Regions from separate parts of the Micromonospora sp. NPDC049204 genome, predicted to be linked through region 3. Evidence: riboswitches for the same ligand, from Rfam matches in the RefSeq annotation. Region 3 holds a riboswitch; each other region holds the start of a gene.
The links. Region 3 has a riboswitch for cobalamin ahead of bluB (5,6-dimethylbenzimidazole synthase). Riboswitches for the same ligand answer to the same signal wherever they lie in the genome.

Region 1: linked by a shared signal. The riboswitch ahead of cobN (cobaltochelatase subunit CobN) and the one ahead of bluB (5,6-dimethylbenzimidazole synthase) in region 3 are both predicted to bind cobalamin.
Region 2: linked by a shared signal. The riboswitch ahead of AB0A90_RS33875 (acyl-CoA thioesterase) and the one ahead of bluB (5,6-dimethylbenzimidazole synthase) in region 3 are both predicted to bind cobalamin.

Annotation. Positions count from the first base shown of each region.
Region 1 covers NZ_JBEZDC010000028.1:41,654-45,709, reverse strand. Annotated here, with positions in the region: gene AB0A90_RS33435 (inositol monophosphatase family protein) at 1-425, opposite strand, end outside; gene AB0A90_RS33430 (DUF5919 domain-containing protein) at 422-682, opposite strand; cobalamin riboswitch at 963-1,092, shown strand; gene cobN (cobaltochelatase subunit CobN) at 1,423-4,056, shown strand, end outside.
Region 2 covers NZ_JBEZDC010000030.1:31,294-35,349, reverse strand. Annotated here, with positions in the region: gene AB0A90_RS33885 (DinB family protein) at 1-270, opposite strand, end outside; gene AB0A90_RS33880 (zinc-dependent alcohol dehydrogenase family protein) at 833-1,825, opposite strand; gene AB0A90_RS33875 (acyl-CoA thioesterase) at 1,921-2,433, opposite strand; cobalamin riboswitch at 2,564-2,778, opposite strand; gene AB0A90_RS33870 (copper resistance protein CopC) at 2,909-4,056, shown strand, end outside.
Region 3 covers NZ_JBEZDC010000007.1:155,765-159,820, reverse strand. Annotated here, with positions in the region: gene AB0A90_RS15930 (bifunctional 5,10-methylenetetrahydrofolate dehydrogenase/5,10-methenyltetrahydrofolate cyclohydrolase) at 1-439, shown strand, start outside; gene AB0A90_RS15925 (alpha/beta hydrolase) at 760-1,461, shown strand; cobalamin riboswitch at 1,557-1,757, shown strand; gene bluB (5,6-dimethylbenzimidazole synthase) at 1,786-2,412, shown strand; gene AB0A90_RS15915 (vitamin B12-dependent ribonucleotide reductase) at 2,468-4,056, opposite strand, start outside.

The DNA.
Region 1 (4,056 bases), on a different contig from region 3:
TGGCTGGCGCAGATGCGTCGGTTGTCGGCATAGGCGCCGTGCCCCTGAACGGCGTGGTAGCGGGTGCCGAGGAACGGCAGGTCGATGACGCCGAGGACGGCGTCTGTGCCGTGCAGGAGGCCGAGGGAGATCGCGCACAGGGGTGAGCCGTGGACGAAGTTGACGGTGCCGTCGACGGGGTCGAGTGCCCAGGTCAGTGCGCCGGTGTCGCCGCTGCCGCCATACTCCTCGCCGAGGAAACCGATGTCCGGCGCCGTGGCGGCCAGATGCTCGCGGACCGCTCGCTCGATGGCGTAGTCCACCTCGGACGCCATGTCACGGTCACCCTTGAAGGTCAGCGCGCCGGGCTGGAGCGTCCGCATCAGGTCGTGTGCCAGGTCGACGGCCTCCTGTGCGAGGGGGAGGAGGCGGGCGTGGTCAGTCATAGCTGGCGGCTGCGCTCCCAGAGTGAGGTGAACATCTCGTCGAATATCGGGTAGAGGCCGGAGGGACTCGTGTCGCGTTCGATGACCATCGTCGGGCAGTCGACGCCCCGCATCCGCGGTAGGTAGTGCTGGACGACGCAGAGTCGGTCATCGATCAGAAGCACGTTGGCGCGAATGGACTCGTCGTAGACGCCGATGGCCAGGTGGTCTCGGACACCTGCGGGGAGTGCACGCCCGTTTTCTCGGCTGGCTGTCACTGACTCGCCGGCCGCGCCGCTTCGAGCACGAGTAACCCAGGGCTGACCCCGTGGGTGCTGAATCGTCTACGACATCAGCTCCAGAGGGAGTCACACAGACACTCGGCTCCCTCTGCGGGATCACTCCGCCACCGGCCAATCAGCTCGCCGTCTCGTGGTCAGGCAACCCCGCGCACCTATATTTTCCCAGGTCAATGTGATGAGCGCGGCCGGGCGGTGCCAGGGCCGGCGTTGACCGGCGGCGGAGGGGTGTGGCAGCATTCGCGGCCTGACGGCAGTGAAGGAAGTCGGTGCGATTCCGACGCGGTCCCGCCACTGTCACCGGGGAGCGATCCCCCCTCGTGAGTCACGACCGTGTGTCTGCGGTTGGAAGGCCGGGGGAGAGCGTCGATCCGGAAGCCAGGATACTTCGGCCGTCGGGATGTACCCCAGGGCGTGGACACCCGAGGAGGACCCGATGACGCACAGCGTCTCATCCATTGACGATCATCGTCATGAGCCGTTTGGCGGGCACTGCACCGCGCCCACAACCGGCCGGCCCCGCACGTCCCGGCCCGGCCGTCGCGGCGTGCGCCAGACCGCTGGCTTCCGGTACCGCTGACCTGGGCGTCCGGCGCTGACCGGCCCCGACGTCCGCGTCGCTGAGCCCGGCCGAGCCGTCGTACCGGCTGACGCCGCACCCACCCGCTTCGTCCAGGTCGCCTCCGTAGCGGCCAGGGCGTCACTCTCCGGAGCCCGCCGTGCGCATCCTGCTGCTCTCCACCGCCGACACCGACCTGCTGGCCGCCCGCGCCAGCGGCGCCGACTACCGGCTCGCCAACCCCGCGCGGGTCGCCGCCGACGAGGTGCCCGCCCTGCTCGACGGGGTCGACCTCGTCGTCGTACGCCTGCTCGGCGGTCGGCAGGCGTGGCCGGACGGCCTCGCCGCGGTGCTCGCCACCGGTGTGCCGACGGTCGTGCTCGGCGGCGAGGCGCTGCCCGACGCGGAGCTGATGGCCATCTCCACAGTGCCGTCCGGGGTCGTCACCCAGGCGTTGGCGTACCTCGTCGAGGGTGGGCCGGACAACCTGGGGCAGCTCGCCCGGTTCCTCTCCGACACGGTGCTGCTCACCGGCGAGGGGTTCGCCCCGCCCGCGCCCACCCCCGCGTACGGCGTGCACGGCGAACACCCGACCGACCCGCTGCGGCCCACCGTGGGGATCGTCTTCTACCGGGCGCACGCCCTCGCCGGCAACACCGAATTCGTCGACGTCCTCGCGGACGCGGTCCACAACGCCGGCGGCAACCCGTTGCCGATCTTCTGCGGCTCGCTGCGAGGGCTGACCACCGGCGCGGGACCGCTCGGGCTGTTCGCCCGCTGCGACGCGCTGCTGGTCACCGTGCTGGCCGCCGGTGGCGCGGTCGCCGCGGACGCCTCCGGGGGCGGCGACGAGGACGCCTGGGACGTCGGCGCCCTGGCCGCCCTGGACGTGCCGATCATCCAGGCGCTCTGCCTGACCAGCACCCGCGAGCAGTGGGCCGGCAGCGACGCGGGGCTGTCCCCGTTGGACGCGGCGATGCAGGTGGCCATCCCCGAGTTCGACGGCCGGATCGTCAGCGTGCCGTTCTCGTTCAAGCAGATCGACGCCGACGGCCTCTCGGTCTACGCGGCCGACGCCGACCGGGCCGCCCGGGTCGCCGGGATCGCCGTGCGCCACGCCCGGCTGCGGTACGTCCCCAACGCCGACAAGCGAGTCGCCGTGGTGCTCAGCTCGTACCCCACCAAGCACTCCCGGGTCGGCAACGCCGTCGGGCTGGACACCCCGGTCTCGGCGGTCCGACTGCTGGCCGCGTTCGCCGAGGCCGGCTACCACCTGGGCGACGCGCCGGTGCCCGACGACGGCGACGCTCTGATCCACGCGCTGATCGCCGCCGGTGGTCACGACGTGGAGTGGCTGACCCCGGAGCAGCTGGCCGCCGCCGAGGCGCGGATACCGGGGCAGACCTACCGGCGGTGGTTCGACCAGGTGCCGTCCGAGCTGCGGGAACGGATGCGGGAACACTGGGGTGAGCCGCCCGGCCAGCTCTACACCGAGGGCGGGGACATCGTGCTCGCCGGGCTGCGCTTCGGCAACGTGGTGCTGCTGATCCAACCGCCGCGCGGCTTCGGGGAGAACCCGATCGCCATCTACCACGACCCGGACCTGCCGCCGAGTCACCACTACCTGGCCGCGTACCGCTGGCTGGCCGCCCCGGTCGCCGACGGCGGCTTCGGCGCGGACGCCGTGGTGCACCTGGGCAAACACGGCACCCTGGAGTGGCTGCCCGGCAAGGGCCTCGGCCTGGCCGCCGACTGCGCCCCCGACGCGGTCCTCGGTGACCTGCCGCTGGTCTACCCGTTCATCGTCAACGACCCCGGCGAGGGCACCCAGGCCAAACGTCGCGCGCACGCCGTGGTCATCGACCACCTGGTGCCGCCGATGGCCCGCGCCGAAACCTACGGCGACCTGGCCAAACTGGAACAACTGCTCGACGAGTACGCCACCGTGCAGGCCCTCGACCCGGCGAAGGTGCCCACCGTGCGGGCGCAGATCTGGGACCTCGTCCGCGCGGCGGAGCTGCACCACGACCTGCACGCCGAGGCGATGCCCGACGCGGATGACTTCGACGAGTTCGTGCTGCACCTCGACGGGTACCTCTGCGAGATCAAGGACGTGCAGATCCGCGACGGGCTGCACATCCTCGCCGACGCGCCCACCGGTGAGCCCCGGGTCAACCTGGTCCTCGCGGTGCTGCGCGCCCCGCAGATCTGGGGTGGCGCCCGCTCCCTGCCCGGCCTGCGGCAGGCGCTCGCCGTCGCGTACTCCCTCGACGAGCAGGAGCTGCTCGCGGCACCGGGCGAACGACTGGCGGTGCCCACGGCGCTGACCGACGTGGTGGACGGGCCGGCCGGCACCGCCGCCGACGCGGTCGACCTGATCGAGGCCCTCGCCCGGCGGTTGGTTATCGGGATGGAGACGCTCGGCTGGGACGCCGAGGCCGTCGACGCGGTGGTTGTCGAGGTGACCGGCCAGTCGATCCCGGACGTCGCCGCTGTGCTGCACTTCGCCGCCACCGAGCTGGTGCCCCGGCTGGACCGGACCACCGACGAGCTGACCAATACTCTCGGCGCGCTCGACGGCCGGTTCGTGCCGCCCGGCCCGTCCGGTTCACCCACCCGGGGCCTGGTCAACGTGCTGCCCACCGGCCGCAACTTCTACTCCGTCGACCCCAAGGCCATTCCCAGCCGCAACGCCTGGGACGTCGGGGTGGCCCTCGCCGACTCGCTGCTGGCCCGGCACCTCGCCGACACCGGGTCGTACCCCCGCTCGGTGGGTCTGACCGTGTGGGGCACC
Region 2 (4,056 bases), on a different contig from region 3:
CTGGTAAAGGCACGGTGCGTCGGTACGCCCCTGCAGCACACGCTGGAACCACTGGTTCTCCATCTGCGCCAGATGGCGGACCAGGCCGAGCAAGCTCAGGGTGCTGGGCGGTACCGAGCGTCGGCCGAGCTGCTCGGCGTCCAGTCCGTCGCACTTCATCTCTATGGTCAGGCGGTAGTTGCCGAGGTACTCCCGGTAGGTCGCCTTCTCGCCGACGGGCTGACCGAAGGTCCTGGGGTCTTTCTCGGGGGCGGTCCACAGTTTGCTCACGGCGCCACCAAATCGCGGGCGGATCGCACCAGTCAAGTGAGTTGCGGTGCACCAACTTCGACGGCGCATCGCTGGCGAAGCTTGACACCTTCGTTCCGCAGGAAGCACCGATTGAGCTGCCTCAAAGTCCACCGGAGTTCATGGACGTCCGGACAGAGTCGTCCTGGTCGTCACTCAGACGAACGCCGGATCTTGCGCATGAGCATGGCCCAGACGCCGTACCCGGAGCCGACATTCCCCGTGATTGCGCCGGCAGCAGAGCCCATGAAGAGGGCGTTGGCGCAGTCAGGGCAGACCTTGCGGCCGGTGATTGTCTCTTGAAACGGCTCTTTGACCCGTCGTCTGCAGTCCGGACACTCACGGCTTGACAGGCCCATTGGCTCTCCCCGGTCGGTTATCGAGCAGGGTATCCGGCTGCCACCACCGAATCCGTCGTCACGAGCGCCTTGACGCCTACGAGACGCCAGGGCGCGGCAGCAATGCGACGCAGAAGCTCCAGGGTCAAAGGGCGGCCCGCAGCGGCGCGACGCGCCCTGCAGATCGGAGGGACGGTCCCCGCATCTCAACCGGCGACGTCCACGACAACCTTGCCGTTCGCGGTGCCGCTGGCGACCAGGCGGTGGGCGTCCGTGACCGTGTCGAGCGTGAACGTGCGTGGATCCAGTCGCGGGCGCAACATGCCGGCGTCGGCCAGCGCCGCGACCTCGCGCAGAATGTCGCCCTGGTGTTCGCGGCCCTGCCCGGTCAGCAGCGGCAGCAGAGTGAACACCCCGGAATAGGTCGCTCCCCGGAACGACAGCGGGGCGAGCGAGTGCGACCCCCAGCCCAACGCGCTGACCACGTGGCCGTGATAGGTGCGCACCGCCGCGAACGACGCGTCGAGGGTCGCGCCGCCCACGTTGTCGGCGATGATGTCGAACCCGGCACCGTCGGTGTACCTCTGCACGTACTCCTCGACGCTTGTCGAGGTGTAGTCGATCGCTACCGCGCCCAGGCTCTCGATCAGAGACATGCTCGCCGGCCCGCCCGTGGCGTACGCCGCGGCGCCGCGCGCCTGGGCGAGTTGGACGCTCACGTAACCGACGCCACCGGCGCCGCCGTGCACCAGCACCTTCTGGCCGGCCCGGACCCCGGCCCGGTCGACAAGCCCCTCCCAGGAGGTGATCGCCGCCAGGGGTAACGCGGCGGCCTCCCGCATGGAGAGGGTGTTCGGCTTGCGGGCCAGGAGTCGGGTGTCCACGGCGGCGTACTCGGCAAGCGAACCCTGGAGGTCGCCCACGCCCCCGCACAGCCCGTACACCTCGTCTCCCGGCGCGAGGTCGGTCACCTCCGCACCGACCGCCGCGACGACGCCGGCGAGGTCCAGGCCGAGCACCGCGGGGAGCTGGATGCGTGCGTGCGCGGCCTTTCCCGCCTGGATCTTCGTGTCGAGCGGGTTGACCCCGCTGGCGACGATCCGCACCAGCGCCTGCCCGCGCTCGGGGCTGGGTTGGTCGATCTCCTCGATCGTCAGCGGAACGTCGAACTCCCGCAGCACCGCAGCGCGCATCGCCATCCACACTCTCCGTGATCGGGGCCTCTCGTGGACGCTATCCGACCGGATCGGCGGTGGGGCGGGTTCTCGGACCGGCCACCGTCACAACGGGCGCGTCAGGCGTCGTCGGCGCCGTCGAGCAACGCGCGTCGCAGCGCCAGCCGGTGCTCCCGGCGGATCTCCGCCTCCCGGTACCGTCGCCGGTCCCCGTCGGTCTCCGGCAGCAGCGGCGGCACCGTACGAGGCTGACCGTCGTCGTCGATGGCGACCATGACCAGGTGGGCGGTGGCCACGTCGGTGGGCGGCACCGCCCGGTCCCACCGGTCGGCGGTCACCTTGACGGCGACCTCCATCGAGCTGCGGCCGGCCCAGGTGATCCGGGCATCGACGTGTACGACGTCACCGACCCGCACCGCGCGGAGGAACGCCGTCTCGTCGATGGCAGCGGTCACCGCCGGCCCGTCGGAGTGCCGGGCGGCGACCACACCGGCGACGGAGTCGATGAGGTTGAGGATCCGGCCGCCGCGCACCGTACCCATCAGGTTGGTGTGGTGCTGGTCCATGATCTGCGACAGGGTCAGGTGCGACGCCGACGGCGCTCGGCCGGCGATCGTGGTGGTGTCGTGCACAGCGGTAGTCCGTCCCTCGGGAAACCACACCGCCGGGTCGCGGACACGCGCTGACGAGGACCTGGCCGTGCGCCACACGCACGGCCCGTCACCCGCTCAGCCCACCCGCGAGGCCGACGGCAGCGCACACGGTTGTGTACGCGGCGCCGGCAGGTCTTCGGACTCGCGGGCCTGACCGGTCGCGCCGGTCCCCTACTGGCCGTCGCTTCCCAGGCCGTTGGCCCAGTGCTGATGACGGCGGTCGTTCCCACTCACCGCTGCGGGGCAGCCCCGGATTTCCACCGGGTTCCCTCTTGCGACGCCCAGCCGGTCACGACGGGGCGAACCAGCGCCGTCGGCAGCATAGCTGGCCAGGGAATGTGTCCACCCGGGGCGTCCCGCTGCGACGGCCCGCGACCTCGTCGTCAACTTTTGTCGTCGGAGGAAGAAGATCGCCACCTCTTGAAAAAAGTCTCGCGAGGGTGAGGATATCCAGATGCGTCGTCTCCCCCAGACTTGCGGGCGGGTGGTCTCGGGCCTCCTCGCGTTCCTCCTCGCCTCGGCGGTCGCCCTGCTCGCGTCCGCCCAACCCGCCGCGGCTCACGGGACCCTCGCCGAGTCCACACCGGCGGGCGGCTCCACCGTGCGCGAGCCGTTCACGGCGGTGCGGCTCTACTTCACCGAGAAGGCCGCCGCCAACGCGTTCTTCACGGTCACCGCCCCGGACGGCACCCGGGTCGACGACGGCTGGTCGCAGGGGGAGCCGAAGCCGCTGGAGAAGCCGGTACGGGAGTACTTCCTGGTCAACGGGCAGTTCGAGCCACGGGAGTACACGACGGGGTTCCCCGCGGTGGTGACCGTCGCCCACCTGCCCGCCAAGGGCCAGTATTCGGTGAGCTACCTGTCGGTCGCCTCGGACGGCGACACCGTGCGGGGCACCCTGACCTTCCGCTACGACGGGCGGGTGGCCGCGGCGCCGAAGGGGTGGAGCCCGCCGTCGACCCAACCGGACCCGGCGCTGGTGGCCGCCACCGAGCAGCACAACACGTCCGGGCAGGCCTCGGCGGTGCCGACCACCGCGGACGATCCGTCCAACCCGCCGGCTGCGGCGGCTCCGTCGACCGGGTCCACCGAGGAGAGCGGCTTCGGAACGGTGGCCTTGGCCGGCTGGGCGGTGGTGGTCGCGGCGGCCGGGGCGGTGGCCGCGTACATCTTCTGGCGTCGCCGATCGGCTTCCACCCGCAGACCCACCGGCCGGGGCCGCACCTCGCCGGCGACCTCCGGTCGACGCGGCGGTGGTGCCCGTCCCACGAACAAGGCCGGCACTGGCCCGGCCACCGGCGGCAAGACCATCGGCGGTGGCAAGGCCGACGGTCGCAGGCCCGTCGTCGCGCCGGCTCCGGGCGACAAGCGGCGGCCCACCACCGTGCCGGCGGCACGCAAGGGCAACGCGGTCGTCACGGCCCGCACGGGCGTCGCGGTCGATCCGACGCCGACCGATCAAACCGTCGCCGGTACGGACGGCGAGCCCACGGTCGAGCCCGGAGCACGGCCCGACACGGATCTCGCCGCCGCAGCGCCCGGATCCCGGCTGAGCAACACCCACCTTGCCCTGCTCGTCGGCGGGCTGGTGATCGCTCTGCT
Region 3 (4,056 bases):
CACCCCCGCCGGCATCGAAGCCCTCCTGGCGTACCACGAGATCCCCGTCGCCGGTCGTGAGGTCGTCATCCTCGGTCGCGGCGCCACCCTTGGCCGCCCCCTGGCGATGCTGCTCGCCCAGAAGCGTCCGACCGCCAACGCCGCCGTCACCGTCGTCCACACCGGCGTGCCCGACTGGGACCGCTACACCCGCCGCGCCGACATCCTCGTCGCCGCCGCGGGCGTACCCCGGATCGTTCGGCCCGAGCACGTCAAGCCCGGCGCCGTCGTCATCGGCGCCGGCGTCCGCTACGAAGGACGGCGCCTCCTACCGGACGTGGACGAAGCGTGCGCCGAGGTCGCCGGCGCCATCACGCCCCGGGTGGGCGGCGTCGGTCCGACCACCGTCGCGATGCTGTTCCGCAACGCGGTACGCGCGGCCGAGCGCGCGAGCGAGTAGCCCGGCAGGTGCGTCGGGGGAATTGCGGACAACCGCACCGCCACGGGCGCGAGTTTGCTATCCAGCGGCGCTCAGCAAGCAATACGGGAATGAGCTTGGATTCGGCCCGAGCCAGGCAACGTGTTGTTGATCACGAGCACACCGCCGCCGATCGGGCTTGTGGCTCGGCTCATAGTCATCCGCGCCTTGCTACCCAAAAGTAGCGGCATATATTTCCGCTGTCCTCGGTCGAGATGGGGCGCTCCGGTGATGCACGACGGCGTGGTCGACGACGAACTCCAGATCCGATCATTTGAATACATGCGGGCAGGAACATCATCTTGAACAGCATTCCGTCGCTTCTTCTCGTGCACGGTGCCTGGCACGGGCCCTGGGTCTGGCAGTCGCTCATCGAGCAGTTTCCGGATATCGACATCCACACCGTCGCGCTACCCAGTAGCGGCAACGACCCCGCTGCCCTCGGTGACCTCTACGACGACGCTGCCGTGGTCAAAGCCGCCGTCGCCGCCATCGACGGACCGGTCGTGGTCGTCGCCCACTCCTACGGTGGCGCACCAGTCACGGAGGCGCTCGCTGCCGCGGACAACGTACGCCGAATCGTTTATCTCGCCGCTTTCCAGCCGGATGTCGGCGATTCGCTCTTCTCCACCGCCGGCGGCGTTGCTCCGCCGTGGTGGGAGGTTCACGAGCGGACGGACCTGAAGGGCAGGGGTCACATCGAACCGTCGCAGCCCCGAGAGGTCTTCTACAGCGACGTCGATCCGGAAATCGCGGAACAGGCCGTTGCACGACTCGGGCTCCAGTCCTGGGCCTCGACGCAGCAGCCGCTGACCGAGGCCGCGTGGCGCACCATTCCCAGCACCTACCTCATTTGTGCGGCCGACAACGCTCTTCCGCCCTTCGCGCAGGAGCTCATGGCCAAGCGGGCCGAGCGGGTGTTGCGCATGAACTCCTCGCACTCGCCGTTCCTTTCTCAGCCCGCCGAGCTGGCCGCGCTGATCCGGGCGGAACTTTCCGCCTGACGCAGACGGCGCGGGTAGCGGCCGTCGCCCGGCCGGACATGCGACCGGGCGACGGACCGCCACCCCGCAGGCAGGGGCGGCCGCTATGCTGCGCGGTGGCACAAACGTTGCGAGGTGCCCCGCGCGAGTGGGGAGAATCGGGAAGCCGGTGTGAGTCCGGCACGGGCCCGCCGCGGTGACCGGGGAGCTGCCACCCACGCGTACCAGACGCAGCCACTGGCCCTGAGGGGCTGGGAAGGCGGGTGACCAGCGGAGATCCGGGAGTCCGAAGACCGGCCTCGCGTCATCGCCCCGTCAGGGGCGCGAGCGCAGCGGGAGCCTGCCTTGAACAACGGACTCTACGAGACCATCCACCGCCGTCGGGACGTACGTGCCCAGTTCACCGGGGCGCCGATCCCCGCGGATACGTTGGATCGGATCCTCACGGCGGCGCACGCCGCGCCGAGCGTCGGCCTCTCCCAGCCCTGGGACTTCATCCTGGTCCGCGATCCTGAGCTGCGGCAGCAGTTCCACCGGCACGTGGAGCGGGAGCGGGACACCTTCGCGGCCACTCTCGACGGTGCGGCGGCGGAACGCTTCGCCCGGATAAAGATCGATGGCGTACGAGAGTCGACGTTGTCGGTCGTGGTCACGTACGACCCGGAGCGGGGTGGGCCGGCCGTGCTCGGCCGTCACGCGATCGCCGACGCCGGCCTCTACTCGGTCTGTCTGGCGATCCAGAACCTGTGGCTGGCCGCAACCGCCGAGCAGCTCGGGGTCGGCTGGGTCTCGTTCTACCGGGAGTCGTTCCTGCGCGACCTGCTCGGCATCCCGGCCACCGTCCGCCCGGTGGCGTGGCTCTGCCTCGGCCCGGTCACCCATCTGGAGGAGACGCCGGACCTGGAGCGGCACGGCTGGCGTCAGCGACGTCCGCTGTCGTCGGTGATCCACCAGGATCGTTGGTCCGAGTGACCCGCACACAAACGAGCCCCGGGCGCGCGAACGCCCGGGGCTCGTCGCTGACGTGTCAGCTGCAGCCGCTGGTGGAGCCGCAGCCCTCGCAGACGTAGCAGCTACCGGCGGGGCGCATCTTCGTACCGCAGGTGAAGCAGAGCGGCGCGTCGGCGGCCTTGCCGATCACGGCCTCCAGCAGTTCGGTGCTGGAACCCACGCTCGGAGCCGGCTTGGCGGCGGCCACGTCGGCCATCTCCTGGGCCGGCTGGGCGACGGCCTCCGACTTGGCCGGGGCCTCCACCGGAGCCGAGGACGCCATCGCGGTGAGCTCCGCGCCGGTGACGGCGGCGGCCTCCGCGTCGGCCTCGGCCCGCAACTGGGCGGCCCGCTCCGAGGCGGTGAAGATGCCCAGCTCGGCGCGGCGCTCGTAGGGCAGGAAGTCCAGCGCCAGGCGACGGAAGATGTAGTCCATCACCGAGGCGGCCATCCGCACGTCCGGGTCGTCGGTCATGCCGGCCGGCTCGAAGCGCATGTTGGTGAACTTGCTGACGAACGTCTCCAGCGGCACGCCGTACTGCAGGCCGATGCTGATGGCCACCGAGAAGGCGTCCATCACGCCGGCCAGGGTCGAGCCCTGCTTGGACATCTTCAGGAAGACCTCGCCGAGGCCGTCGTCCGGGTAGGACGACGCGGTGAGGTAGCCCTCGGCGCCACCGACGGAGAAGCTGACCGTCTCGGACGGGCGCTTCTTCGGCAGGCGCTTACGCACCGGCCGGTACTCGATGACCTTCTCCACGGCGGCCGGCGCGGCCTCGACCGCGGCCGGCTCGGTGGCCTTGTTGGACTTGGCCACCGAGAGCGGCTGACCGACCTTGCAGTTGTCCCGGTAGATCGCCAGCGCCTTGAGGCCGAGCTTCCAGCCCTCGAAGTAGATCTTCTCGACGTCCTCGACGGTGGCCGCCTCCGGCATGTTGACCGTCTTGGAGATGGCGCCGGAGACGAACGGCTGGATGGCCGCCATCATCCGCACGTGACCCATCGGGGCGATCGTCCGCTCGCCCATGGCGCAGTCGAAGACCGGGTAGTGCTCCGGCTTGAGGCCCGGGGCGTCCACCACGTGGCCGTGGTCGGCGATGTGCTCGACGATCGCCTCGACCTGCTCCTCGGGGTAACCGAGGCTGCGCAGGGCGCGCGGCACCGTCTGGTTGACGATCTGCATCGAGCCGCCGCCGACCAGCTTCTTGAACTTGACAAGCGCCAGGTCCGGCTCCACGCCGGTCGTGTCGCAGTCCATCATGAAGCCGATCGTGCCCGTCGGGGCGAGGACGCTGGCCTGGGCGTTGCGCCAGCCGAACTTGTCGCCGATCTTGTTGCCCTGGGTCCACTGTTTGGTCGCCTCGCGGACGATCGCGGTGGCCACCGGGCTGGTCGGCTTGATCTCGTCGTTGGCGGCGGCGTGCTTGCGCATGACCCGCTTGTGCGGCTCGGCGTTGCGGGCGTAGCCGTCGTACGGGCCGACGACGCCGGCCAGCTCGGCGGAGCGGCGGTACGCGGTGCCGGTCATCAGGGACGTGATCGACGCGGCGACCGAGCGGCCCTGCTCCGAGTCGTACGGCAGGCCGGTGGCCATCAGCAGGGCGCCGAGGTTGGCGTAGCCGATGC